Regions from separate parts of the Bacillus luti genome, predicted to be linked through region 2. Evidence: riboswitches for the same ligand, from Rfam matches in the RefSeq annotation. Region 2 holds a riboswitch; each other region holds the start of a gene.
The links. A riboswitch is a leader RNA that binds a small molecule or an ion and turns the genes downstream of it on or off. The one in region 2 is predicted to bind S-adenosylmethionine.

Region 1 (10,180 bases), 290 kb from region 2:
TCTTTACGGGTAGCTGCATGTGCCACCATAATCGTTACAATTTTAGGAACGATTATCGGACGAGCGTTAGCACGCTCCTCATGGAGATATAAAGTAATATTAGAAACTATTTTCTTATTACCAATGGTACTTCCGCCAACTGTAATTGGCTTTTTTCTCATTATCATTTTTGGAAATAACAGTCCCATTGGAACTTGGATAGAATCAATATTTCAGCAATCTATTATGTTCACATCTACTGCTGCTATCATTGCTTCTACAGTTGTTGCATTTCCGCTTATGTACCAATCGGCAAAGACAGGATTTTCTATCGCGAATGTACAAATTGAAGAGAGCGCCCGCGATCTTGGTGCAAGTGAATATCAAGTTTTTCTACACGTCACACTTCCTCTTGCATTTCCTGCCTTACTAAGCGGAATGATTTTGAGCTTTGTTCGTGCGCTCGGTGAGTTTGGTGCTACACTCATGTTTGCCGGAAACATTCCTGGTAAAACACAGACTATCCCAACTGCAATTTACATGGCCATTGATGCAAGCAATATGCAGCTCGCCTGGACGCTTGTAGTTATCACTATTAGTATGTCACTCCTATTTCTGCTATGTATTCAGCTTATTAACAAAAGAATTACTCACTCTTAAAGCAGCTTTTTTCGAAGCTGCTTCTTTATTTCTTAGGAAATAAAATATACCGTCGGGAAATAACTGAATTTTACCTTTTATTAAAATATACATTTTATTTGAATTCACTTTCTAAAATAGGCAATTTCCTGTTATTATATGGAGGTGTTTCAAAAAATGAAGAAATGAAAACGCATTTATATTGTGAATTCTTCATCCTGTTTTAGCGATCGGTAATCTTCTACTCTATTAGTGGGGCATTACCGATCGTTAGAACGATATGTAATTATATTGGTATAGGAACTCGAAGGGAGTCTTGTAATGGACATTTTATTAGCGCTTCTTCCTGCAATTGCATGGGGAAACATCTTATTAGTAAGCGTAAAAATGGGCGGTGGTGCATATAGCCAAACGGTAGGTATGACAATCGGTGCTCTATTCTTCGCAACAATTATGTATGTATTTACTCAACCAGCTTTAACAATGACAGTCTTGATTGTTGGTTTTATTTCAGGTTTATTCTGGGCTTTAGGACAAGTAAACCAATTAAAAACAGTTGAAAAACTAGGTGTTTCAACTACTGTAACGATTTCTACTGGTATGCAACTTGTTGCAACTTCTATCTTTGGGGTTATCGCTTTCCGTGAGTGGACTACTACAACAACGATTGTTCTGGGAACGATTGCAATCCTATTAATCGTAGTTGGTGTTGTATTCACATCATTAGATGATAAAGAAAATGCTCAGCCACCAGGACAATTGAAAAAAGGACTTCTTACTTTAATTGTTTCTACTTTTGGCTATCTTGTATATGTAATTATTATTCGTTGGTATAATATCGACGGTTGGTCTGCTATTTTACCACAAGCAGTTGGTATGTTTGTTGGTGCGGTTGTACTGACATCTAAACATAAACCATTTAACAAATATGCAATCCGTAATGCTCTATCTGGTTTACTATGGGGAACAGGAAACTTATTCTTACTTCTTTCCTTACCACGTGTCGGAGTTGCGACAAGCTTCCCGTTATCTCAAACTGGAATCGTTATCTCAACATTCGGTGCGATTGTCTTCTTAGGTGAAAAGAAAACAAAACGTCAATTGATCTTTATTGCACTAGGTAGTGTTTTAATTATCGGCGGCGCTGTATTACTAGGTATGACAAAAGCATAAATTTATAATCTATTAATCCCTGAAGCATAACTGCTTCAGGGATTTTTTATTACAACTATTTTTTAAGTATAATAATTTTTATAACCTTATTTGTATTAACCCTCCTCCCTCCATTTTCATCCTTCTCGCGATAAGCCTTTTCTTTTTACAAAATTCTCTTAAAAATGGTATCGTTTTTTATAACATATTCTCATCAGAAAGGAATAAAGGATATGCTAACTAAACATCGAATTTTATTTATTGGTGCTGGTCGTATGGCAGAAGCTATATTTTCCGGATTACTGAAAACAAGTAAAGAATACATCGAAGAAATTATCATTTCCAACCGAAGCAACGTAGCAAAATTAGAACAATTACAAGGGCAATATGATGTGTCTATTACAACCGATTGGAAGCATCATGTTACATCTGTTGATACGATTGTTTTAGCAATGCCACCTTCTGCACATGAAGAATTATTAGCAGAGTTATCTCCGTTACTATCGAATCAACTTGTCGTAACGGTAGCTGCTGGCATTGGTCCATCTTATTTAGAAGCGAGACTTCCCGGGGGGACGCCTGTTGCTTGGATTATGCCAAATACAGCTGCTGAAATTGGAAAGTCTATCTCCTTATATACAATGGGACAATCAGTAACCGAGATGCATCAAGAAACCCTGCAACTGCTTTTAAGAGGAATTGGTACTTCGCAACTTTGCACTGAGGAAGAAGTGCATCAACTTACTGCAGTTACTGGAAGTGCACCAGCCTTCCTTTATTACTTTGCCGAAAGCTTAATTGAAGCAACAATAAGTTATGGAGTCGATGAGGCAACTGCAAAACATCTCGTCATTCAAATGATTTCTGGCTCTGCTTCTATGCTTGAACAAACGCAAGATCCAGCTAACCTCCGCGAACAAGTAACAACACCAGGTGGTTCCACAGCTGAAGGTCTCAAAACTTTATATGAGTATAATTTTTCAGAAGCAATTCAAAAAGCAGTAGAAGCAACAAACAAAAAAGCTAGGGGGAAATAATATGAGTTTAACAAGTTTAAAAGACTATACAACATTACATAACGGTGTAAAAATGCCTTGGTTCGGTTTAGGTGTTTTTAAAGTAGAAGATGGTTCAGAAGTAATTGATTCTGTAAAAGCAGCAATTAAAAATGGCTACCGTAGCATCGATACTGCTGCAATCTATCAAAACGAAGAAGGCGTTGGACAAGCGATCCGTGAATCAGGTGTTTCACGTGAAGAATTATTCATTACATCAAAAGTGTGGAATAGCGATCAAGGCTATGAAACAACACTTCAAGCATTTGAAACTACATTAGAAAAATTAGGTCTAGAATATTTAGATTTATATTTAGTACATTGGCCTGTAAAAGGAAAATATACTGAATCATGGAAAGCGTTAGAAAAGCTTTATAAAGACGGCCGTGTTCGCGCTATTGGTGTGAGTAATTTCCACATTCACCATTTGCAAGATGTATTTGAAATCGCTGAAATTAAACCAATGGTTAACCAAGTAGAATACCATCCACGTTTAGCTCAAGAAGAATTACACACTTTCTGTAAAGAACATAACATCCAACTTGAAGCTTGGTCACCATTAATGCAAGGACAACTACTTGATAATCCAACGTTACAAGAAATTGCGACAAAATATAATAAATCAACTGCGCAAATTATTTTACGCTGGGATTTACAAAACGAAGTTGTAACAATCCCTAAATCTATTAAAGAACATCGCATTATTGAAAATGCAAATATATTCGATTTTGAATTAAGCGCTGATGACATGAAAGCAATTCAAGCACTCAATGAAGATCGTCGCGTTGGTCCAGATCCAGATAACTTTAACTTCTAGTAGAAAAACCACTGCCATATGCAGTGGTTTTTTCGTTAAAGAAAACTGAAAATTTAAACTATATTTCATTAGGTTGACACTTCATTATCCAAGGTGTAAGATTTTGAATTATCAAAGAAACACAAAAATTAATAAAATTTATTCGTTTACTCATTGTATCAAGAGAGGTGGAGGGACTGGCCCTTTGAAACCTCGGCAACAGGTTCATTTTGAATACTGTGCCACTTCCTGCAAGCTTTATGGCTTGAAAGATAGAATGAGGGAATTCGTTTATATACGGGTGCATAACTTGTACGTAAAAATCCCTCTTTCTCAATATGAAAAGAGGGATTTTTTATTTTTCATTTCCCTCATCATCATCCAAACTTAATTATTTAGGAGGAAAATCAAATGAAAAAGAAGTTTGTACCCGGTATTGCATCAGTTGTAGGAGTAAGTATTTTATTAACTGGTTGCGGTAGTTATAAAAACGAAGCAAGCGGAGCAAATGCAAAAGACGAGGCACCTAGTAAACAGGTTTTAAACTTATCTTCACCTACTGAAATACGAACAATGGATACAGCTCGAGCTACAGATACTGATTCTGGTCAAGTAATGAGAAACGTATTTGAAGGTTTGTATAATCTTGGTGAAGGTAACAAACCTGTCCCTGGCGTTGCAAAATCTCATGAAGTAAATAGCGATAAAACGAAATACACATTCCATTTACGAGATTCAAAATGGTCAAACGGTACTCCTGTTACCGCGAAAGATTTTGTCTTCGCTTGGCAAAGAGCTGTCGATCCAGCAACAGCCTCTGAATATGCATTTCTATTCTTTGATATTAAAAATGCAACAAAGATTAACAACAAAGAGCTTCCAGCCGATCAACTTGGTGTAAAAGCAATTGATGACCATACGTTTGAGGTAGAATTAGAGCGTCCTGTTCCGTATTTTATTAGCTTAACAGCGTTCCCAACATTTCTACCAATTAACGAGGAATTCTTTAAAGCACAAGGTGATAAGTACGCTTTAGAAGATAATACAATCTTGTACAACGGAGCTTTTACACTAAGCGATTGGAAGCACGAACAAAGCTTTAAATTCAAGAAAAACCCTACCTATTGGGATAAAGATGCTGTCAAACTAGAAGAAATCAATTTTAACGTCGTGAAAGAAAAATCAACAGAAGTAAATTTATTTGAATCTAAACAATTAGACCGTATAAAATTAACGTCTGATTTCGTTGATAAATATAAAAAGGATGGTAACTTTAAAGAACGTCCGAACGTAGGCGTACAATTTTTACGTATGAATCAGCAAAACAAAGTGCTGCAAAACGTTTCTGCACGCCAAGCAATTGATCAAACGATCGATCGAAAATCCTTTGTAAATACGTTATTAAATGATGGCTCTACACCAACCTTTAGTCTCGTTCCAAAAAACTTTGCAAAAGGACCTGACGGAACAGACTTCCGCGTTGCAAACAGCGATTTAACAAAGGTTGATACAAAATCGGCACAAGAATTATGGAAAAAAGCAAAACAAGAACTTGGATCTGAAAAAATAACGTTAGAATTATTAACAAGTGATGGTGACCTTGAGAAGAAAACTGGTGAATTCTTAAAAGGACAACTAGAAAAGAATTTAGATGGCTTAACAGTAAATATAAAACCGCAACCGCGTAAGCAATAAGTTTCGCTTTTATTAAAAGGTGACTACGAAATCGGTATTGATGGCTGGAGCCCTGACTTTGCGGATCCAATTACATTCCTTGAGCTATTTACAACGAATAACCCTTATAACTTAGATCATTACTCTAATAAGGAGTTCGATGAAACAATAGCAAAAGTGAAAACAACTTTAGCTGGTGATGAAAAAGCTCGCTGGGAAGCATTACTAGCATCCGAGAAAATATTATTTAAAGACTCTGTTATCGCTCCTCTTTATCAAAAGGGAGAATCTTATTTAGAACGTTCTTATGTGAAAGGAATTGTGCAAGTAGACTTTGCAGGTCAATTAAACTTCAAATGGGCAAAAATTGAAAAATAAATTGTAACTTTGACCAACGTTATTCCACCATATTAATTATTTTTTCACAAAACGTATTAAAAGTAGGTTCCTTAATACATGGGAATCTACTTTTTTAATATATTATTTCAAGAAATTAACATTCTGTTTTTATTATTGACATATAGTTCTTTCCAGTGTTAATATTCTAAATAATCAAAGAAACGAAATATTTCACCATCAAAATATAATGTCTCTATGTTGAAACATATAACGATAGATTATAGTTCAACATGTATATACATATAGAACACCTGATTACCTATAAACAAATATTCATAATAGGTTTTATCTCCTTCTATAGCTACTTCAAGACATGGACATTATGACGTTACGAACAACACATTTAGGGAGGAAAGAACAATGAAGAAAAAAGTCGTACCTGTTGTTGCATCTGTTTTAGGAGCAAGTCTACTACTAACTGCTTGCGGGGGAAATAAAGATAATGCAAGCGGAGCGAAAGCAAATGATAAAGCACCTGATAAACAGGCAATTAACTTATCATTCGCTTCAGAAATTCCAACAATGGATGTTGCAAAAGCAACGGATGGGGAATCCATGAACGTAATGCGCAATGTTTTTGAAGGGTTATATGCAATGGGAGAAGATAACACACCGATTCCTGGTGTTGCTGAGTCGGTTGACGTTAGTCCCGATAAGACAAAATATACATTCCACCTGCGTGATTCAAAATGGTCAAACGGTACTCCTGTTACAGCAAAAGACTTCGTCTTCGCTTGGCAACGTGCCGTAAATCCTGATACAGCAGCTGAATATGCATTCTTATTCTTCGATATACAGAATGCGAAACAAATAAACCAAAAACAATTGCCAATTGATCAACTAGGAGTTAAAGCTCTTGATGATAAAACGTTAGAAGTACAACTAGACCGTCCTGTTCCCTACTTCTTAAGCTTAACGACATTCTCGACATTCTTACCAGTTAATGAAGCGTACTTAAAATCTCAAGGTGATAAATACGGTTTAGAAACAAATCATTTAATTTACAACGGTGCTTTCACATTAGATAACTGGAAACACGAGCAAAGCTTCCAATTGAAGAAGAATCCTAACTATTGGGATGCTAAAACGGTAAAATTAGAAGAAATCAACTTCAATGTCGTTAAAGATAAGTCTACAGAAGTGAACTTATATGATTCAGGACAAATTGATCGTGTTGCTTTAACTGCGGAGTTTGTTGATAAATATAAGGGCGATCCAAACTTCAAAGAACGCGCTGAAGTTGGCATTCAATTTTTACGACTAAATCAAAAGAATGAAACATTAAAAAATCAACATGCACGCCTTGCTATTAACGGAGCAATGAATAAAAAAGCATACGTAGAAACAATTTTAAATAACGGTGCTGTTCCAGCTGAAGGAATGGTTCCTGTGAAATTCGCAAAGAGTCCAGAAGGCAATGACTTCCGTAAAGAAAATGGAAACCTAGTCAAAGATGATGTGAAAACAGCAAAAGAAAACTGGAAAAAAGCAAAACAAGAACTTGGTACCGACAAAGTAACAATCGAACTATTAACAAGTGATAATGCTTTAGCTAAAAAGACTGGTGAATATTTAAAAGGTGAACTCGAAAAGAATCTAGATGGCTTAACAGTGAATTTAAAACCACAACCACGTAAACAACAGTTGAAACTACTATTAAGTGGTGATTATGAAATCGGTATTGACGGTTGGGGCCCTGACTTCGCGGATCCAATTACATTCTTAGATTTATTTACAACAGATAGTGCTTATAACTTCGATAAATACTCTAACAAAGAGTACGATGAGCTCATTCATAAAGTGAAAACAGATTTAGCTGGCGATGAAAAAGCACGCTTTGAAGCAATGAAGCAAGCTGAAAAAATCTTATTACAAGACGGTGCTGTCGCTCCTTTATACCAACAAGGTCGTTCTTACTTACAACGCTCTTTCATTAAAGGACTTGTAACAACTGACTTCGGCGGTGAATTTAACTATAAGTGGACAGAAGTTGCAAAATAATAAATAAAAAGGTATCCAATCACAGGATACCTTTTTTATTTTATACTTCTTTAACTACATGACTTCTTCTCTCTACTATTCCTTTTACAGATACAGTAATGACTGCTACCAATTGCGTGACTAATATAATGACTAATAATGAAATAATATTTTTCTCTAAACTAACTCCCCAAAATATTATTGTATAATAGCCATTCGCTGCATATGTTGCGGGAAATAATTCGCCGATTGTTTGATATGTTTTAGAAAACATTTCATGCGGTACAATTACACCCGAACTTACGAGTTGTAACGATAGCGAAATTATATTAAAGATCATACCTGCATTTCCGAAAACAGCTATGAACATTTGTGTTAATGAAAGAAAGGCGAAGAAGACTATCGTCAATAATCCTCTTTTCCTTCTTTTTGCATTGAACCAAAACTCATCATAAATATAAAAACAAACATCAAATATGTTCTCCACGTCAAAGAAGGTATATGCCCTGACCAAAGATAGCTAACTAAATAGTTAATTCCCATAATACAAGACGATATTACTAAACTAATACTTATTAGTTTTACATATTTGAGCATATCTTTTCTCCTTGTTTTTTATTTTTCTACTTCTTCAAATTGTAGATTCACCGGCTCTTCTAAAAGTGTTTCATAAAAGTTTTCTGCCAAATCTGTTGAAGGAATTTTTTCATCTACTTCATCAAATCGAATACTATCTAGCCACACACAACCTTCTCCTGATAATAAAACACCAAATGCAATACCAAGTGCTTCTTCTTTTATATCTAATACAACCGAGTACGATTGCCAGTTATTCGTATTTTTAATTGGACGATTTTGCATATTATCCATAGCGAGCGGTTCTGTATCTTTTCCATCTACTCGCATCCACAATCCCGCCCAATCTCTTACGTTTTCACTCTTAACAAATGCTGTAAACCGCAACCTCTTCCCTACATATTTATCCGCTCGGAACATTTGCATTAATGTTGAAAATCCTCCGTGCGTAACATTCTCTTTTGTTTTTATGTATGCAGATACTTTCCCTTGATGGACAACTTCATAATCTAAACCCATCTCATATTCAGCAGGATGGCTTCCACTTAAGATCCATCCTTTCGGTATACCCTTTTGCATTGAAACACCCTCTCTTTCTATATAAAATGACTGGAAGTACTTTCGATATTTCTTTGGTGGCAATTGAAACATTCTTTTAAAAGCTCTCGTAAATGCCTCTTGTGAGGAAAAACCATATTGCATTGCAATATCAATAACAGCTCTTTCAGTCGATACTAAAGCCTGTGCAGCATGAGTTAATCTTCTCTTTCGAATGTAATCCGTTACACTCATCCCAATATAACTTTGAAAAATACGATGAAAATGGTACATCGACACCGCACTGTGAGATGCCACTCTTTCTGTTGTAAGCTCTTCATGTAAGTGATTCTCTATATAATCAATTGATTTTTTTATTATCTCTTTATATTCTTCATGCATTTTAGTCCCTCCTCACGACTTCAATTTACCATATACATACAAATTGTTTTTGATTTAAATTGCGGATTAGCCCTTGTGACTACAGAATAATAATTTATTTTCAACACATACATAATTACTCGTTTTTTGGAAAAACTTGTATAGAACAAATTTACATAAGGAGGAATTTATAATGAGAACTCTACTATCAATTTTATTAGCTCTTATGCTAGTACCTGCATTAACAGGATGTAAAGCTCCTGCAAAAGAAGATACAACTTCTAATAAGAAAACGACAGAAGAAGCAAAAAATGAGGCTCCTGCAGATTTAAAACTTAATTTTAATGAATTTAGTTTAGATGCAGACTATCAAGATACGAAGAAAGACTATGAAGCTGATTATAAAAATATAGCAGCTGATAAGAAAATGGAAGCAAAGCTTGAAGACCATAAAACAAATGCAAAGTTCACAGGTGACGAGGCTATTACAAAATTAAGCCCACTTCTACAAGAATTAAAATTTGATAAAGATACTCCTGACCAAGAAGTAATCGATCAAGTAGTAAACGTGTTTAAACTTGATAAGGACTATCAAAAATTCGATTTAGAAGTTGTTTTCTCTGATGGAACGAAAAAAGAATATAAACGAGAAATAAAATAAAGAAGTAGGCGATTGCCTACTTCTTTATTTTATTTCTTAGCATATCGTAAGCTTGGTTGAGATCCTACGTAGTATTCTAATCCAGATACAGATGACTTTTGTAAATAAGAGTCTGTTGGGAATACAAGTGGGATTAAAGGATATTCTGTAAACATAATATCTTCTGCTTGATGTAATAAATCAAAGCGTTTATTTTCATCTTGTTCTAATTTTGCTTGATTAATTAAATTATCGAAGTCTTTGTTAAACCATTTCGCATAGTTATTTGGTCCATCACCTGCATAAATTTCTAATTGAGCAGCTGGATCTAATGTAGATCCTCCCCATCCCATGTATGCAATTTGGAAGTCA
Region 2 (10,180 bases):
CTTCAAGTCTCGCACGGAAAGTATCGTCGTCATTTTACCCCTCCTTGTTCTAGTTTTAATTTACTTGCAACATTTTGAACTAAGCGTTCTGCCATATATGTGTAACCAACTTCATTCGGATGAAAATGATCAGAGTATAATAAATCTTTGCCGCGGTTTTGGAATAAATCAAATGTCGGTGTAATATACACATTTTTATCAGTTAACGCTAATTTCTCTAAAGATGCATTCCAGTCCACAACAATGTTTGAAGACCCTTTTAAATCTTCTACATCTTCAAAAGGATTGTATAAACCGAGCCAAAAAATAGGGCTATCTGTATTTACTTTACGAATTTCTTCTATAATTTTCTTCGCTTCACTTTGAAATGTTTCCGTATCAGGGCGATACGTCTCTAAATCTATCTTTCCAAGCGATTCCCAACCTGGAAATAAATCATTCCCTCCAATTGTTAAAACGATTACATCTGCTTGCTTAATTGAATATTGAGCACCACTACTCTCAATTTGTTTTAATAAGTCAGGCATTTTCGCACCACTAACTGCTAAGTTTGTTAATGCAACCTTTTGCTTATAATCTTTTTGTAAATCTTCTTTCATTCGTCCAATATAGCCAATTCCTTCTTTATCACCAACGCCACGTGTTAATGAATCACCTAAACTAACGATTTGTAAAGTTCCTGTTTTCTTTTTCTCTTTTGCCACTACGTCGTTTTTCTTAACTAAGTTTGAAGCTGTCGGATTTAATACATCATTTACACCCGAAACAAAACCGTATGCAAATAAACAGAAAGATGCAATTGTAATGAGTAGAATTACTTTTACTACTTTTGATCTCATATCAAAACCCCTTTTAGCCCTCATAGATTGTCCATAATTATACCAAACGAAATTTTGAAAAGCGATTTTCACACCTTCTCAATTATGTCGTTTCTCTATCTACTAACTCTGGTAATAACTCTATATGCTTCACATCTAATTTTTCTTCATTAACCTTTTCATATAATAATTCAAACGCTTTCACTCCAACATTTTTACTAGGATGCGAAATCGTTGTTATCCCCAATATATTTGCCACTTCTTGATCATCACATCCAATAATCGTGATATCCTCTGGAATACGGATTCCTTGTTTTTTTGCTTCTGTTACCATCCCCGCTGCAATATGGTTACAAGATACAAGAAACGCTGTCGGTTTTACAGACATACAAACCCACTCCCTAACTACATTACGTCCATCTTCTACTGTAAAACAACCTTTAAACTTCCAATCATGTAACGGTGTCACCTTAATTTGCCCAAGCGAATCCTCATACGCTTTTTTTCGTCTTTCGCTATTTATGCTATTACTTCTTCCGATGCAATAACCAATACGTGTATGACCAGCATCTATTAAGCTTTTCATCCCTTGTGAAAACACTTTATAGTAATCAATATGTACACTTGAAATATATGTTGAATCTATTTCTTCACATGTTACAATTGGACCAAATTTCGTATATTCTTCAAGCTTCTCCTTACTATTCGCCCGCGAACATATAATAACTCCATCAAGTTTCTTCATTTTTAACATGTTCAAAATTTCTAATTCTCTTTCCTCACTATAGTTCGTCTGACAAAGCATCATATTGTAATTTTTCTTTGCGGTTTCCTTTGATATCCCCTCAATAATAGCGCTATAATATTGATCATTTACGTGTGGTAATAGCACTCCAATTACATTCGTTTTTCCTTTCACTAAATGGATTGCATTCACGTTTTGCGTATAATTTAATTCTTCTATAATTGCTAAAATTTCTTTTCGTTTCTGTTCATTCACATATGGATGATTATTCAGTACACGTGAAACAGTTGAAACGGATACTCCAGCAAGTTCAGCAATCTTTCTTATATTCGTCATCTCATTCTCCTCTTCTCGCAAAAATTCTCACTTGACCTGGTAAGCTTTCCACAATATATCCTTTCCTAGCAAATACATTTAGAAAGGATATACAACTATGCTTCGATTTAAATTAGAATATATATTTTTCATTGGCGGTTTACTCATTCTCTCCATCGGCATTAATATGATGACAACAATTACTTCCTTTGGACTTAGCCCTTATGATTCCTTCTTTATTGCACTATATCAAAATTTCGGGATAAGTATTGGTTTTTGGATTTTCATGATTAATTTTGCATTTACACTTATCGTACTCTTTTGGAATAAAAAACAAATTACTATCGGAACAATTGTAACGATGATTCTTATTTCTCTTTTTGTTGATTGGATTGGTTCCATTACAACTATTATGGACGCTATCCGCTCTCTTCCAAAATATATAACACTTATTTGCGGAAATCTATTCGTCGGAGCTGGGATTGGTCTTTACGTCTCTACAAATCTTTGCGCAGCACCTCAAGAAGCTTTCGTTTTAACGGTTGCTGAGAAGAAAAAATGGACATTTAGAAAAACAGAAATTTCATTAGCCTTTTTATTTTTAACATTGAGCTTCTTGTTAGATGGACCAATCTACTTTGGAACAATCATCTTATCCTTTACAACAGGTTGGATTATTCAAGCATTTATCCAAATCGGCACGCAAATTTTAAACAAAAAAGAACCTATCAAGCAAGCTGCTTAATAGGTTCTTTCTTTTTTATGATAAGAAGATACTACTTAGCATCCCCTTCAATCCGATAATTTGCCTTCACACAATCTATTTCTTCATACCCTTGCAATGTATGTAGAATATAATCATAATCCGCAAGAGAAGCTCGATGCGTTACAATTACAATTTCTGCTTTTCCTTTCTCTTCAAGCGGCATTTGAATAATTTTCTCAAAGCTAACACCACGCTCAGAGAACAATGATGTAATTTTTGCAAATACACCAATTTCGTCTTTTACATGAAGTCTTAAAAATTTCTTCACAACAATTTCATCTGGCTCTTTTAATACCTTTTTATACTGCGGCGATACCGCACTATTTCCATTTACACCTAATCTAATATTTTGCATTACAGCTACTAAATCGGAAACAACAGCTGTTGCTGTTGGTAAGCTTCCTGCACCTGGGCCATAAAACATTGTTTCCCCAACTGCTTCACCATACACATACACAGCGTTATATTCGTTTTGTACTGCCGCAAGAGGATGTGTATTTGGAAGTAACGTTGGTTCAACTGTAACCTCAAGTTTTTCACCATCTCGCTTTGCAAGACCGATTAATTTAATCGTATACCCTAAACTCTTACTATATTCAATGTCTTCTTCTGTAATAGAAGTAATTCCTTTTACCTTCACGTCTCCAAGCTCTACATTTGTAGAGAAACCGAGAGTAGCTAAAATCGTCATTTTTCTTGCCGCATCTAAACCTTCTACGTCTGATGTTGGATCTGCTTCTGCAAATCCAAGTTGTTGGGCTTCTTTTAACACGTCGTTATATGCTCTCCCTTCGTCTGACATTTTCGTCAAAATAAAATTTGTTGTTCCATTTACAATTCCCATTACTTTCGTAATAAGATCTGAAGAAAGTCCTTCTACGATACTTCGCAAAATCGGAATCCCTCCGGCTACACTAGCTTCATAAAACAGATCAGCCTTATTCGCTTTTGCTGTTGCTAATAATTCAGCCCCATGTAATGCCATTAAATCTTTATTTGCAGTTACAACATGTTTCCCACTTCTTAAAGCTTGTAAAATATATGATTTTGCATCATCAATGCCACCCATTACTTCAATAACCACATCAATATTTGAATTATCTAAAATTTCATTTGCATCTTGTGTTAATAAAGTAGAAGGTACCTCAACATCCCTCTCTTTCTCAATGTTTTGTACCAACACTTTCGTTACTTTTACAGGACAACCTACTTGATGTATAAGTCGCTCTTGATGATCTGTAATAATACGAACTACACCACTACCAACTGTCCCAAGACCTAATAAACCCACTTGAATTTCTTTCATAGTACTGTCCACCCCTCAAAAATTGTGTTTAGATGAAATTATATGAGTTAAAAATCTGAAAAACAATGTATTTCGAACATTCGTAAAAATATAAGTTAATCTTTACAAAGAAAACGGTGCCACGTGTTACACAATCTTTACAATATATAAGGGGTTTCTTGATACACGTAATAATTTAACCAATTAGAGAATAATAGATTCCCATGACTCCTCCATCTAACAAGCGGTTTCTCATTTGGATTATTATGTTTGAAATAATTTTTTGGTACATCAATATTTAACCCTTTTTGGCGGTCCCGTTCGTATTCTTGCTTTAACGTATCACAGCTATATTCACTATGCCCGAGCACAAACACTTGCCTTCCTTCTTGCCCCATAACAAGGTGAACACCGGCTTCCTTAGAGTTTGCTAATAATGTTAATTCTGCCGCCTCTCTAATATCACTCTCTCGTACCTCTGTATGACGAGAATGCGGAGCAAAAAACAATTCATCAAACCCTTGTAACAATTTCACGTGTTGCTCACGGACTTCATGTTCAAATACACCGAACATTTTTTCCTTCAGAGGATACTTTGGAACGCCATAATGATGGTACAAACCAGCTTGTGCCCCCCAGCAAATATGAAGCGTAGATGTTACATTCGTTTTTGAATACTCCATAATGCGTTTAAGCTCTTCCCAATAATCTACCTCTTCAAAAGAAAGAGTTTCAACTGGTGCTCCTGTAATAATAAGCCCATCAAATTTCTCATTCTCAATATCACGGAATGTTTTATAGAAACTCGTTAAATGTTCCTGTGCTACATTACGTGACAAATGTGATTCCATATGAAGTAAGTGAACATCTAATTGCAACGGTGTGTTGCCAATTAAACGAAGTAATTGCGCTTCTGTTTCTTGCTTTGTAGGCATTAAATTTAATATAGCAATTTTCAAAGCACGGATATCTTGTGTTTCTGCTCGCTCCTTCGTCATTACAAAAATATTTTCCTTCTGCAATACTTTGCGAGCTGGTAAATCTTTATCAATTATGATCGGCATGTTCTTTGCCTCCGACTAGCGCTGCTTCTAAATCCGCAATAATATCAGAAACATCTTCTATACCAACCGATAAACGAATTAAATCCGATGTGACACCGGCCAAACGCTGATCTTCCGCACTTAATTGTCTATGCGTCGTACTAGCAGGATGTATAACGCAAGTTCGTGCATCAGCTACATGCGTTACGAGAGTTGCTAGTTTCACATTCGCGATAAATTCTTTTGCCGCGTCTAATCCACCTTTAATACCGAAAGTTAAAACACCACTAGCACCTTTTTTCAAATATTTTTGTGCTAATGAATAGTTTTCATTACTATCTAGTCCCGGATAATTCACCCATTCAATACGTTCATGATTAGCAAGCCACTTAGCAACTGCTAGAGCATTTTCACTATGGCGCTCCATGCGTAAGTGCAGTGTTTCTAAGCCAATATTGCTAATATATGCATTGAATGGGCTCATACAATTTCCGTAATCTCTTAATAACTGCACGCGTGCTTTCACAATATAAGCTGCCGCACCAAAATTTTGAACATAACTTACGCCGTGATAACTTGGGTCTGGTTCAACAAGTTCAGGATATTTTCCATTTGTCCAATCGAAGTTCCCTCCATCAATGACAATACCGCCCAAAGAACTTGCATGACCATCGATATACTTCGTCGTAGAATGAACAATGATGTTTGCTCCATGCTCGAACGCTTGGCACAAATAAGGAGTCGCTAATGTATTATCAACGATAAAAGGTACCTCTAGTTCTTTTGCTGCATCTGAAAATTCTTTGAAATTCAGAACGTTCATTGCTGGATTTCCTAATGATTCTGCGTAGATAAGTTTCGTCTTATCGTTACCAAGTGCCACAATCTCATCTGCTGTTAAATTCGGATTAAAGAACGTAACATCAATGCCAAGCTTACGCAAACTTACTCCAAATAAATTAAATGTCCCTCCGTAAACTGTCGAAGAACAAAGTAGATGATCCCCGCTACTACAAATATTTAACACTGCAAGCATAATAGCAGCTTGCCCAGAAGCTGTCGCAACAGCCCCTACACCACCTTCTAAATCTGATAACTTTTGTTCAAATGCAGCGAGTGTGGGATTCCCAATACGTGTATAAATATAGCCTTCTGCCTCTAAGTTAAATAATGCTGCTAAATCATCCGATGTATCGTATTTATACGTTGTACTTTGATAAAGCGGCAAAACGCGTGGCTCACCATTTTTTGGCGTATAACCACCTTGCACACAAATTGTTCCCTTTCCCCATGATTCTCCCATCTCTCATTCTCCTTTCTTTTATACAAAATAAAAAACTGCTCCCTTCCTGAAAACAAGAAAGGAGCAGTTTGAAAACACGCTCTAAAGACTCTTTCTTATCTCTCAGGATTATTACCTGCAGGATTTGGCACAATTCCGTTATACGGCTGTTGCCAAGGTTTCATCGGGCCTGTCCCTCCACCTTTTCTTGATAAGACTATGCAATTACCGTTGATTTTATAGCAATAATTTCCTAATGTCAATCTGTTTTTCTGAATGTTCTAAAATAAATGTCAGCAGTTCTATATAAAGCAACAAAAGAAGTATATTCCATATTTATTCAAAAAAGACCTTTAAAAAATCCCAATCAATATATAGAATTAAATAAGTGGTTTAATTTATAAGCCCCAAACCCTAACGAAATCCCAACATATATGTTGAATAAGCCAACCTCACACAAAGATACTATATTATATTCCATTCATTTCACACTAGCATGTGTAACCCTTTCTCTATTACAACTTATATAACGGAGGTATAACATGACAGATAAAAAGGACATGCACTATATACTCGCTCTATATGGCATTCTTTTAGGCTCTATAGTAGGGGCTACAGTTTGGTTATTTTTAGTTACGATCAATATCGGAATCCACTTTATTTGGGGATACTTACCTAATGTTTTCTCTTCTCCCCCTTATTACACTCTTTGTGTAACAATAATCGGTGGTATTTTTGTTGGTTTATCACAAAAATACTTCGGTACATATCCACGTCTTATGCCAGAAGTAATGGGTGAATATAAAAAAACTGGTAGAATTGAATACCGTTTTGTACATCAGGCTACTTTAACTGCGCTTATTGTTTTAATATTTGGAGCTAGCCTAGGCCCAGAGGCCGCACTTGTCGGGATTATCGGCGGACTTTGTACATGGGTAGGGGATCGCTTTAAATTTGCTTTAAAGGGAATGAGCGAACTAACAGAAGTTGGAATTGGAGCTACTTTAAGTGTCATTTTTAACGCTCCATTATTCGGTTACTTAGCTCCAACTGAAAATGAGGGAGAAGAAATTGCCGGGTTTTCTAAAGGAAAAAAAGCAATTGTATATGTAACTACTACTTTTGCTGGATTTTCCGTTTATTTATTGCTTAGTAAACTCGATAATCGTGGATCCTTTATTGTTGATTTTGGGGAAGGATCTCTTTCAATCAATGAATGGATCGCCTTTCTTCCACTTGCTTGCATCGGTGCTATCGTTGGTTTCCTATATTTCAAAGTAGAATTTACATTAGAGAAAATTATCCATCCTTTCCGTGAATACAAACTAACACTTGGAATTATAGGTGGAGTTTTATTAGGGATTGCGGGAACTTTTCTCCCATACACATTATTTTCAGGGGAACATCAATTAAAAGATCTAGTCGTTGAATGGAGTCATTTATCTTTTTGGATATTACTTCTTTCAGGAGTTTTAAAATTATGCATTACTGCCGTTTGTTTAAATACAGGTTGGCGTGGTGGACATATTTTTCCAATTATATTTTCTGGGTCAAGTATTGGATACGCGATTGCCTCCATTCTTCCTATAGACCCAATCGCGTCTGTAGCCATTGTAACGACAGCGATTTCGAGCTATGCGCTAAGAAAACCAATAGCTATAACACTACTATTACTTATGTTTTTCCCGCTTAATTTACTATTACCAATGCTCGGTGCAGCAGCTATTGGTAATGCATTTCCACTTCCTAAGCGTAACGAAACTACAAATTAATAAAAAAAACAGCATTAACATAGACGTTAATGCTGTTTCTTTGAGTGACGATTATAATTTCAATTAAAATTTACTTGCTACTTTAGCTGCTTCTTCAAGACCTGCTGCAATAATTTCTTCTGCTTTGTCTGGGAACTGGTTATGTCCTTCAATAACGATTGTTTCCATGTTTGTTGCACCGAAAAAGCCCATCATGCTTGCTACATATTTAACTGCCATTTCTACTCCAGCTGCTGGACCTTCAGAATATACGCCGCCGCGTGCATTTAATAATGCAATTTTCTTATCTCCAATTAGGCCAACTGGACCTTCTGGTGTATATTTAAATGTTTTACCAGCACGGTTTAAATAATCAATATATGTGTGTAGTACTGCTGGAATTGTTAAATTCCATAATGGGAAACCGAAAACAACTTTATCAGCTTCTAGGAATTGATTTAAATACTTATCAGCTACTGCCACTGCTTTTGCTTCTTCTTCTGTTAAATCAAATCCTTTACCAGATTTGAATGTACCATTAATCATATCTACGCCTACATATGGTAATTCTTCTTTATATAAATCAAGTTCTACCACTGTATCATTTGGGTGCGCTTCTTTATAGTTTGCTAAAAATGCCTCGTATAATTTCACACTAACTGCTTGTTCTGCTGGGCGGTTGTTTGCTTTTACGAATAAAACTGTTGTCATTATATTTTCCTCCTAAAACTCACTCTTACGTTGTCATATATGCTTTCAAAAAAAGGTATCCCTTGTAATTGTTGTTTTGTTGCTTACAAACATATTTTATCTTTATACCAAGACAATTTCGTCCTCATATAGACGTATTTTTCCATAAAAAAAGTCCACCTTCTAAAGGCGAACTAGGTCTTACGACTTTCGTCTTATACAATTCCATTTCTCACTGCATATAACGCTGCTTGCGTACGATCAGATAAGTTTAATTTGCTTAAAATACTACTCACATGCGCTTTAACCGTTTTTTCTGTAATGACTAAAACCGAAGCAACTTCTTTATTACTCATCCCTTTTGCCAATAGTTGTAACACTTCATTTTCTCTTGCTGTTAATACATCTACATGACTGAAGTGTTCCTCTTCTTTCTCTTCCACCGGTAACGCTTGAGAAAGAAGCGCATTTGCTATATCTGGATGTAGCTGTATATTCCCTTTATACGCACTACGGATCGCCTCAACAAGTTGATCTGGTTCTACATCCTTTAAAATATACCCACTGGCTCCCGCTTTTAATGCTGGTAACACATGAGCTTGATCAGAAAAGCTCGTTAATACAATTACTTTCACATCTGGATATTCTTTTTTTATGCAGGCTGTCGCCTCAACGCCATCCATTTCAGGCATATATAAATCCATTAATACAACGTCAGGATTTGCTTCTCCTACTTTCACTAAAGCCTCTTTCCCGTTATTCGCTTCCCCAACTAACTCTAAATCTTCCTGTGTACTTAAGAAAAATGCTAATCCTTTTAAAACGACTGTATGATCATCAACTAACAATACTTTTATTTTCACAAACTTCCCTCATTTTCACATCATAATGGTACATTTACTTGTATACTTGTTCGTTTATTTTCACTTATAATTTTAATTGTTCCACCAATCAACGCTACTCTTTCACGCATCGTTGTCATGCCAAGTGATTTCTTCTCTTTTATATCCTTTTCTATAAATCCATTACCTTGATCTACTATTTCTAATGATACATTTTTCTCAGTCACTTTAAAATAAATGGTCGCTTCTTTTACACCTGCATGCTTACTCACATTGTTTAACGCTTCTTGTCCAATACGCCATAATGCTTCTTCTACTACACGTGGTAAATCGCGAACACCTGTAACTTGTTCCCTAACTTTCAATCCAAAACTTTCACCATACTGTTTTAAAGCTGGTAATAAACCTTTCTCTAATCCTGCTGGACGGAGCTGCCAGATTAACGTCCTCATTTCCTTTAAAGCACCTTGCGCTAATTCACGCATCTCGTGCAAAGAGTGATCTACTTTCTCATTTTGACCTTTTAAAACTGCCTCAGCACCTTTTGTCATAAAGGTTAACGAAAATAGCTTTTGTGAGACAGAGTCATGTAAATCCCTTGCTAAACGATTTCTTTCTTCCATCCGTACAAGTTCGCGTCTCT
Region 3 (10,180 bases), 1.1 Mb from region 2:
CAAAATCTGTTATCGCTAATATGTCTGGCAGCTCTCCATGTACATATTCAAATTGTCTATATCCTTCTTTATTTTGTAAATTTTCATCAAGATTACCTTTTCCGCAAAGATGAACAATTTGATATTTTTTTAGAAGTTCTGGTAACGCGGCTCGAACTGTTTCATTAATTTTCTTCGCGCCCAAACTTCCTCCCATGATTGTAATAACTGGTTTTTTACGCGAAAAACCTAAAAATGCTAAACCTTTTTCACGATTTCCCCTTAGCACTTCTTCACGCACAGGAGATCCTGTATATATTACTTTTTCTTTCGGTAAATGTTTCGCAGCTTCTTCAAATGTAACAAATATTTTCGAAGCAAAACGGAGCGCAATTTTGTTTGCTAGTCCTGGCGTCATATCAGATTCATGTAATAAAACTGGTACCCTGTTTAACCATCCACCTATTACGACTGGTACAGATACGAAACCACCTTTTGAAAAAATCACATCCGGTTTTAGTTTTCGAATCCTTACATACGCATCCATAACACCCTTCATTACAAGAAAAGGATCTTTTATATTTTTCAAATCAAAATAACGGCGTAGCTTCCCGCTCGCAATACTATAGTACGGAATACCTTCCTTTTCTATAATCGTTTTCTCAATTCCTTGATGAGAACCAATATAAGAAATATCCCAATTCTGTTCTTGTAAATGCGGGATAATGGCTAAATTAGGTGTTACATGCCCTGCCGAACCGCCACCTGTAAAGACTATTTTTTTCATACGTCTCCCCCTTCTAGACTATAATACACTAAAATATCTTGCCTCGGGGTGAGAAAATACCATAGCCGTTACAGATGCTTCTGGCTCCATCATAAATCCTTCCGTTAATGAAATCCCTATTTCTTCTGGATGAATTAAGCGAAATAGCTTTTCTTGATCTGCGAGTTCTGGACATGCTGGATAACCGAATGACACGCGTATCCCTCTATATTTTGTACGGAAGCGTTCTTCCATCGTCAGTTCTGGTGAATCTGGAATACCCCAGCGATCGCGTATGAGCATATGTGTTTTTTCAGCAAGTCCTTCTGCTAATTCAAGCGCTAACGATTGAATGGCATGACTGCGTAAATAATCACCTTTCGCCTTCCACTCTTCAGCAATGTCCCGAACGCCTTCCCCAACAGTAACTGATAGGAAAGCAACATAGTCCATTTCATCTCCAATTGGTCTTAAATAGTCACCTAAAGTACGATGCGGTGCTTTTCCTTGCCTTGGGAATGTGAAACGCTCTATAACACGCGTATGATCTTCTGGATCATATATTACAATATTTTGTCCGTCGCTTTGCGCTGGGAAGAATTGATACACTGCTTTCGGTTTTAACCAAGATTGTCCTTCCACTAATAACTCGTCTATTAAATCATTTAATTCGTGCGCTCTTTTATCCCCTTCTTTCAACAGCTTCTTCACATTTCCTTTTAATCCAAGGTGATGTCCAAGTAGCATTTGTCTATTTAAAAATGGAGCAAGATGGAGGGCAGGAATATCCCGTAATACAATTCGTTTTGTTGAATCAGGCACGATAACCTCTGATTTTGGTAATGGCTCAATTACTACTGGAATTTCTACTTTCTTCTCTTCTTTTGTTACGATATGAAGATGACGTTCCTTTTTATCCTGCTTCATCTTCTCACGCTCTTCTTCTTTTTGAAGCTTATTAATAATATCAAGACCTGTCATCGCATCGCTCGCATAACATACGAGCCCTTTATAGGAGGGCGAAATTCGATTATCTGTAAACTTTCTCGTTAACGCTGCTCCGCCTACAACAATTGGAATGTCAATATCCGCCGCTTGTAAATCCTCTGCAGTCGTTACCATTTGTTGAGCTGATTTTACTAGCAAACCAGAAAGCCCTATAATATCAGGCTTCTTCTCTTGTACTTCTTGAACAATTCGATCTGAGCGAACATTGATTCCTAAATTAATAATCTCATATCCATTATTCGATAAAATAATTTCAACAAGATTTTTCCCAATATCATGTACGTCCCCTTTAACAGTCGCTAATAATACTTTCCCTTTTTTCGCACTGTCACTAGATTCCATATGAGGCTCTAAATAACTTACAGCTGCTTTCATACTTTCAGCACTTTGCAGTACTTCAGCAACAATCAATTCATTATTATTAAATAATCGTCCCACCTCATCCATTCCTGTCATAAGTGGACCATTAATAATATCAAGAGGTTTCCTACCTTCTTCAAGTGCAAGACTTAAATCCTCGTGTAACCCTTGTTTCGTACCTTCCACAATATAATTTGCTAGTCGTTCATCAAGAGTTAACGTTTCTTGCACAACGACATCTTTCTTTTTAGCGACTCGGTAAAAGTTTGTAAATTCTTCTAACGTCTCTTTCGTCGTTTCAAATAATAATGCATCTGCAAGGTGTTTTTCTTCCTCTGGAATCGACGCATAGCGTTCTAATTTTTCCGTATTAACAATTGCGTAATCTAATCCTGCTTTCGTTGCATGATATAAAAATACCGAATTTAGCACTTCACGTCCCGCCGGTGGTAAACCAAATGATATGTTACTTACACCTAAAATCGTCAAACACTCTGGTAATGCTTCTTTAATAAGGCGAATTCCTTCTATCGTCGCGGCCGCCGAGCCAATATATTCTTCATCACCTGTACCTACAGGAAATACGAGCGCATCAAAAATAATATCAGACGGACGTATACCATATTTCGTCGTCAATAAATCATAGCTTCTTTTCGCAATTTCGAGTTTTCGTTCTGCACTAACCGCCATACCATCTTCATCAATTGTTCCTACAACAATAGCAGCGCCATATTTCTGAAGAAGCGGCGTCACTTTTTTAAATCGTTCTTCTCCATCTTCTAAATTAATTGAATTAATAACAGCTTTCCCTTGAATATAAGTAAGAGCTCGCTCCATCACATTTTCATCTGTTGAATCAATCATAATCGGTACTTTTAACACTTTCGTAACTTCTGCCAAGAAGTTTTCCATATCTTCTATTTCATCGCGGTCCGGGTCTGCCATACAAATATCAATAATATGAGCATTCTTCTTCACTTGCGCTCTTGCGACTTCAGCGGCCTCTTCAAATTTCCCTTCTGCTACTAATCGTTTAAATTTACGTGATCCAATAACGTTCGTTCTTTCACCAACAAATAGCGGTCTCATAGAATCATCATATTGCAATGCCTCTAATCCACTAACCCCATGCCCTTCTCGTTCATGATGTTCACGAGGCTTAAGAGACGCTAATGCGGATTTCATCGCTCTTATATGTTCTGGTGTTGTCCCACAACAACCACCGATAATATTAATCCATCCTTCTTCAGCAAATCGCTTCACTTTTTCAGCGAGAGAAGATGGAGATTCATGATAATGTCCATCTTCATCAGGAAGACCTGCATTTGGATAACAAGAAATGTAACACTCCGATAAATCAGATAGTGAACGAATATGGTCTCTCATAAACTCCGGACCAGTCGCACAGTTTAATCCAACAGATAATGGCTTCATATGTTCTATCGATAAGTAAAAAGCCTCTATTGTTTGCCCCGCCAGAGTCGTTCCCATCGGTTCAATCGTTCCCGAAATCATGATAGGTACAATTTTATTTAGTTCGTCAAAAGCTGCTTGAATTCCAATATAAGCCGCCTTCACGTTACGCATATCTTGACTCGTCTCAACGAGTAATACATCAACTTCTCCCTTCAACAATCCTCTTGCCTGCCGCGTATAGGCTTCAATTAATTCTTCAAACGTTACACCACCAGTAACACTAATCGCTTTCGTTGTCGGTCCCATCGCACCTGCAACATATACTTCCTTCCCGCTTTCTATAACAACTTGCTTCGCCAAGATTGCTGCTTTTTCATTTAACTCTTCATCTAAATGAGATAACTCATAATCACTTAATACAATGTTCGTCGCACCAAATGTATTTGTTTCAATGATGTCAGCTCCAGCTTCAATATAGGCTTTATGAATCTTTAAAATAACATCTGGTCTTGTTTCTACTAAATATTCATTACAACCTTCGTACTCTTCTCCCCCGAAATCTTCCGCAGTTAAGTCCTCTTGTTGGATCATTGTCCCCATTGCACCATCTAATATTAAGATGTTATTTTGTAATTTTTCTTCTATACATTTCATCAATTAATACCTTCTTTCACTTCTTGCTTTTCTCTCACATATTTAACAAGATGTTCTGTAATTTCATATTTTAGAAATGGTGTAATAAGATAGATGCCGTTAAAATATTTCATCGCCGCATCGATTAGTTCTTGTGAAATACGGATTCCTTCCTCAATTGCTTCCTCTTTCGTTTCATGTCCATCCATTCTTTGTCTTATCTCTTCTGGGAGAGTAATACCAGGCACTTCAAAATGCAGAAAATCTGCATTCCGCTTACTTACTAACGGCATAATTCCAATAAAAATAGGCTGTTCCAAATGCTTTGTCGCTTCATATACTTCTTTAATTAAAGCAACATCATAAATCGGCTGCGTTAAAAAGTATTCTGCTCCAGCATCTATTTTTCGTTCCATTCGTTTTACTGCCGCTTTTAAATGCCTTACATGCGGATTAAACGCACCTCCGACCGAGAACCTTGTCGCTGGACCAATTGATTTCCCTAAAATAGAACGTCCATCGTTCATTTCTTTAATCATTTTAATGAGCTCAATAGAGGACAAATCATATACAGAAGTGGCACCTGGAAAATCACCAACACGTGCTGGATCACCAGTTAAAGCTAGCACTTCTTCCATACCTAACGCCGATAAACCTAGTAAGTGAGATTGTAGTCCAATGACGTTGTGGTCTCTACACGTTAAATGCGTCAATACTGGAATATCATGCTTCGTTAATAATGCACCCATCGCCATATTCGAAACGCGAGGCGACGCTAACGAATTATCTGCTAGAGTAATAGCGTCCGCTCCAGCTCTTTTCAGCGCTCTTGCCCCTTCAAAAAACCGCTGTGTGTCTAGCGTTTTCGGTGGATCTAATTCCACTACAACTGTCGTTTGTTTCTTTGCCTTCTCTGCTAGAGTAACGTGGGCTTTCGAACGTTTCTCGTGTGTATGAACTACTTTCGGTCTTTGAATCGTGTCCTTTTCTATTACAGGTGTAACATTTAGAGTAGCACGCTTCATACTTTCAATATGTTCTGGAGTCGTACCACAACAACCACCCAATAACCGAACACCTTGCTCAATAAATTTCGGTGCCATTGCTTCAAAATAAGCTGGACTTCCCTCATATACGTAACGCCCCTCCACATAATTTGGAAGACCTGCATTCGGATATGCTGACAAGTAACCATTTTGAGGGATCGATATCATTTTCAAGGCTTCTGTCATATGAAGTGGTCCTAGTTGGCAATTCAATCCAACAACATTTGCACCATAATCTAAAATCTGTTTTAATATTTCATTTACATCATTTCCATTTTGAGTCGTACCTGCCTCATGTAACGCTAATTGAGCTACAATGGGAATATTCGTTTGTTTTCGTAACACCTTAACAGCATGAAGTAATTCAAACTCATCATAGAAAGTCTCTAATAGCAGTCCATCAACCTGTTCCTCTAGTAAAGCACCTGCCTGCTCAAGTAGCATAAACTCCCTTTCCATATCGGTCGTTGTAACAGCTCCGATATGTTTCATACCACCAATTGTTCCTAAAATTGCATTTCTTTCTGTTACAGATGCTTTCGCCAGTTTTACTGCCGCTCTATTAATTTCAGTAACTTGATTTTCTAAACCATACATACGTAATTTCGCTTCATTTGCACCGTACGTATTTGTTTGAATTACATCTGCCCCAGCAGCTACATATTGCTTATGAATCGATATAATTAAATCTGGATCTGATATATTCAATTCTTCAAAACTACTTTGCAAACCATGTGAATGCAATAACGTTCCAACTGCACCATCACCTATTACAGTTCCTTTTGATAATAAATCTAGTAATTTCACGAATCTCCCTCATTTCTATCAATATAAAAACCCCCTCTTCACTTTGAAGAGGGGGACATAATCGATCCTCCTCTTATTATGCAAAACATTCGTTTTGCAGGTATTAGCACCGTTTCAAACATATTGTTTGAAGGTTGCCGGGTTTCACAGGGCCTTTCCCTCCACCGCTCTCAATAAGAGTTTGTCTATATATTTTATTTATGTAGCTAAAAGGAAATGCGTTCCCCTTTTAACAATGTTTGTTAATTTTTTAATAAATTTAGCATGCACAAATGCAAAAGTCAATGACACTTGCGGAAAAATAAAAATTATTTAAAATAAAGTTGCAATTCAATTATCTTTTGTTGTAAAGTTAAAACCATAATAAAATTTCATACGAACTTTCTTATCTAGAGAGGTAGAGGGACTGGCCCTATGACGCCTCAGCAACCATTAACATTTGTTAATAAGGTGCTAATTCCAGCAAATTGTGAACGATTTGACAGATGAGAAGAAGACTCTATTCAAACCGAAAGCCTTCTTCTTAGAAGGCTTTTTTTATTTTACCCCGCTATTTGAGGGCAGTAAGATTCCCACCTCAAAATTCAGCTGGAACAAAGAAGTTAGCTTGGAATCGAACTGCCCGTAAAAGCCCGATCGGTGAGGGCTGATAATCAGTGGGGATGAATCCCTCACTGATTAAAGTTTCACTTTATATTCACTTAATTGTTAATTTAAAAAGGAGGAATTTTTACATGTCAACTATCGAAACAAAACTAGCACAAATCGGAAATCGTAGCGAAACTACAACAGGAACCGTTAATCCACCTGTTTATTTCTCAACCGCTTATCGTCACGAGGGGATTGGTCAATCTACTGGTTTTGACTACTCACGAACTGGTAACCCAACTCGTGGTCTTTTAGAACAGGCAATCGCGGACTTAGAATATGGCGAACAAGGTTATGCCTGTAGTTCAGGGATGGCTGCTGTTCTCCTCGTCCTTTCTTTATTCCGCTCTGGAGACGAACTTATTGTATCCGAAGATTTATACGGGGGCACTTATCGATTATTCTCTGAGCACGAAAAAAAGTGGAATGTTCGATGTAGATACGTAAATACACAATCTATTAAACAAATCGAAAAAGCTATCACCACTGAAACGAAGGCTATTTTCATAGAAACTCCAACTAATCCATTAATGCAAGTTACTGATATTGCCGCTGTCGCAACTGTAGCGAAAAGGCATGGACTACTCCTTATTGTAGACAACACCTTCTACACGCCGTATATACAGCAACCATTAACGGAAGGTGCCGACATCGTACTTCATAGTGCAACGAAATATTTAGGTGGGCATAACGATGTACTAAGCGGACTTGTCGTTGCAAAAGGAAAGGAACTTTGTGAGGAAATCGCTCATTATCATAATGCCTCTGGTGCTGTCTTAAGCCCATTTGACTCATGGCTATTAATTCGCGGTATGAAAACGTTAGCGCTTCGCATGAGACAACATGAAGAAAATGCGAAAGCTGTTGTTGCTTATTTAAACAATGAAGATGGTGTGACAGATGTATTTTATCCAGGAAGAGGCGGTATGATTTCATTTCGTCTTAAAGATGAAGCCTGGGTTAATCCATTCTTACAATCTTTATCCTTAATTACATTTGCTGAAAGTCTTGGTGGTGTGGAAAGTTTAATGACATATCCAGCAACACAAACACATGCTGATATTCCTGAAGAAATCAGAACAGCAAACGGTGTGTGCAATCGTCTTCTTCGATTCTCCGTCGGTATTGAAAATAGTAACGATTTAATTCAAGACTTAAAGCAAGCCATTAAACTTGTAAAAGAAGGTGTAAGAATATGAGTTATTCTATAGATACACTCTTACTGCACAACCAATATAAACATGACCCGCAAACAGGAGCTGTTAACGTTCCCATCTATAATACATCAACATTCCACCAATTTGATGTAGATACATTTGGAAAATATGACTATAGCCGATCCGGGAATCCAACTCGTGAAGCTCTTGAAGATATTATCGCTTTACTAGAAAGCGGAACAAAGGGATTCGCCTTTGCATCCGGCATTGCGGCAATTTCTACTGCATTTCTCCTCCTTTCACAAGGCGATCATGTACTTATTTCAGAAGACGTATATGGAGGCACTTACCGAATTATAACTGAAGTGCTCTCTCGATACGGTGTTTCACATACCTTTGTTGATATGACCAATCTAGAAGAAATAAAGCAGAATATTAAACCGAATACGAAGCTCTTTTATGTAGAAACACCTTCCAACCCACTTTTAAAAGTGACAGATATTCGCGAGGTTTCTAAACTCGCAAAATCTATTGGCGCTCTTACTTTTGTTGATAATACATTTTTAACACCATTATTTCAGAAGCCACTTGACCTTGGCGCTGATGTCGTTCTTCATAGTGCCACAAAGTTTATTGCTGGTCATAGTGATGTTACTGCCGGATTAGCGGTTGTAAAAGATGCCGAACTCGCTCAAAAACTTGGTTTTTTACAAAATGCATTCGGTGCTATTTTAGGACCACAAGATTGTTCTCTCGTGCTTCGCGGTCTAAAAACATTGCATGTACGTCTCGAACATTCCGCTGCAAATGCCAATAAAATTGCACATTATTTACAAGAGCACGCTAAAGTTAAAAATGTCTATTATCCAGGATTACAAACACATCTTGGTTTTGATATTCAGCAATCACAAGCAACGTCAGCTGGAGCGGTCTTATCATTTACTTTGCAGTCAGAAGATGCACTCCGCCAATTTTTATCAAAAGTAAAATTACCGGTCTTTGCGGTTAGTTTAGGAGCTGTCGAATCGATCCTTTCCTATCCAGCTAAAATGTCACATGCAGCACTGTCGCAAGAAGCTCGTGATGAAAGAGGTATTTCCAATTCATTACTTCGGTTATCCGTCGGCCTGGAAAATGTTAACGATTTAATATCCGATTTCGAAAATGCCCTTTCTTATGTAGAAGAACCCGTAAATGCATAAATGAAAAAAAGAAGCTGAGTACATTCAGCTTCTTTTCTTTTAACCTGTTTTATATTCTATATATATCATTATAATTCCTTTGTCATATTATTTTAAAAATTTAGTATATTCATTTGAAAGAATAAGAAAATCATGATAAAATTGTGTTACAAATATATCTATATCTTTCAATTTTTAAAACGCATCGAAATTTTCACCCAAAAATGTCATTTTACAAAACCATGCAATTTTATCTACTTTATTTACATCAGGGTCTCTTTTCTTACAATTTCTTTACTTTAGGACTTTTTTTCTGCAACAACTGTTTTCTTTTCGTTAATTTTTTGGTATGTATAGTATGGTATAACAGCTCACACGGAGGTGGAAAAGAACATGTTAGAAACCTTTCAAAAAGAATTAGAACTATATGAAAGCAATGCAGAATTATTGAAAGTACTTGCTCACCCTGTTCGTTTATGTATCGTAAAAGGATTAATCGAGCGTGGTCCAAGCAACGTTTCTACAATGTACACTGGCTTAAACATGCCACAATCTACAATTTCACAGCATTTAGCAAAGTTAAAAAGCGCTAAAATCGTTTCTAGTGAAAGAAAAGGATTAGAAATTTACTACAAAGTAGAAAACGAAACAATTATTCAACTCGTTCGCGTATTATTAGGTTAGGGACTAATAGACAGAGAAAAAGGACGTATTCTATATTTTTCATCTCATATCTTTAATATATATATATCATGAGAGAAAATATATGATGCTACATAATTAACAGTCGTATTAAAAAACAAGACACAGAAATATATACTGTGTCTTGTTTTTTTATATGGTCACATACCGATTCAACTGTAAATGTTGCATATCTTTCGTATGTATCACAACATCAAAGGCACTCCCTAATCCTCCGTTCAAAATCATAGAACGAACTGCTCGATTTTGTTTTTGAGCTTCTGAAAAAGGATCCCGGTCTTGATGACTCGTAAGCTGCTCTAATATTCCTGCTGCTAACAAAAATTCAGATTGCTTCTTATGCCATACTGCATGCATTCCTTGTAAGCTAAAGATCTCCTTCAGCTCATCCCAATGAATATGAGTAGTAAGGTCCATTTCCCCCGGATATGCTAAAGGATTACGTATTAGCTTATGCTCGTAATACCCTCGTAAACT

Region 1: it holds a riboswitch for S-adenosylmethionine, as region 2 does, so the genes downstream of both, EUC40_RS24805 (peptide ABC transporter substrate-binding protein) here and EUC40_RS00065 (bifunctional O-acetylhomoserine aminocarboxypropyltransferase/cysteine synthase) in region 2, are expected to answer to the same signal.
Region 3: it holds a riboswitch for S-adenosylmethionine, as region 2 does, so the genes downstream of both, metI (cystathionine gamma-synthase/O-acetylhomoserine thiolyase) here and EUC40_RS00065 (bifunctional O-acetylhomoserine aminocarboxypropyltransferase/cysteine synthase) in region 2, are expected to answer to the same signal.

What each region holds. Positions count from the first base shown of each region.
Region 1 is NZ_CP040336.1:4,921,766-4,931,945, forward strand. It holds gene modB (molybdate ABC transporter permease subunit) at 1-639, shown strand, start outside; gene EUC40_RS24790 (GRP family sugar transporter) at 940-1,791, shown strand; gene proC (pyrroline-5-carboxylate reductase) at 2,004-2,807, shown strand; gene EUC40_RS24800 (aldo/keto reductase) at 2,809-3,642, shown strand; SAM riboswitch class I at 3,795-3,900, shown strand; partial or broken gene EUC40_RS24805 (peptide ABC transporter substrate-binding protein) at 4,033-5,673, shown strand; gene EUC40_RS24810 (peptide ABC transporter substrate-binding protein) at 6,055-7,695, shown strand; gene EUC40_RS24815 (ABC-2 transporter permease) at 7,736-8,083, opposite strand; gene EUC40_RS24820 (hypothetical protein) at 8,080-8,271, opposite strand; gene EUC40_RS24825 (helix-turn-helix transcriptional regulator) at 8,290-9,189, opposite strand; gene EUC40_RS24830 (YusW family protein) at 9,362-9,829, shown strand; gene EUC40_RS24835 (peptide ABC transporter substrate-binding protein) at 9,859-10,180, opposite strand, start outside.
Region 2 is NZ_CP040336.1:9,324-19,503, reverse strand. It holds gene EUC40_RS00095 (ABC transporter ATP-binding protein) at 1-33, opposite strand, end outside; gene EUC40_RS00090 (SGNH/GDSL hydrolase family protein) at 30-911, opposite strand; gene EUC40_RS00085 (LacI family DNA-binding transcriptional regulator) at 922-1,899, opposite strand; gene EUC40_RS00080 (YczE/YyaS/YitT family protein) at 1,997-2,623, shown strand; gene EUC40_RS00075 (homoserine dehydrogenase) at 2,655-3,950, opposite strand; gene metA (homoserine O-acetyltransferase MetA) at 4,088-4,993, opposite strand; gene EUC40_RS00065 (bifunctional O-acetylhomoserine aminocarboxypropyltransferase/cysteine synthase) at 4,977-6,275, opposite strand; SAM riboswitch class I at 6,368-6,472, opposite strand; gene EUC40_RS00060 (chloride channel protein) at 6,797-8,026, shown strand; gene EUC40_RS00055 (FMN-dependent NADH-azoreductase) at 8,090-8,716, opposite strand; gene EUC40_RS00050 (response regulator) at 8,911-9,558, opposite strand; gene EUC40_RS00045 (GAF domain-containing sensor histidine kinase) at 9,579-10,180, opposite strand, start outside.
Region 3 is NZ_CP040336.1:1,119,922-1,130,101, reverse strand. It holds gene murG (undecaprenyldiphospho-muramoylpentapeptide beta-N-acetylglucosaminyltransferase) at 1-766, opposite strand, end outside; gene metH (methionine synthase) at 785-4,183, opposite strand; gene EUC40_RS05790 (bifunctional homocysteine S-methyltransferase/methylenetetrahydrofolate reductase) at 4,183-6,015, opposite strand; SAM riboswitch class I at 6,086-6,195, opposite strand; SAM riboswitch class I at 6,398-6,507, shown strand; gene metI (cystathionine gamma-synthase/O-acetylhomoserine thiolyase) at 6,750-7,862, shown strand; gene metC (cystathionine beta-lyase) at 7,859-9,022, shown strand; gene EUC40_RS05775 (ArsR/SmtB family transcription factor) at 9,395-9,685, shown strand; gene EUC40_RS05770 (class I SAM-dependent methyltransferase) at 9,836-10,180, opposite strand, start outside.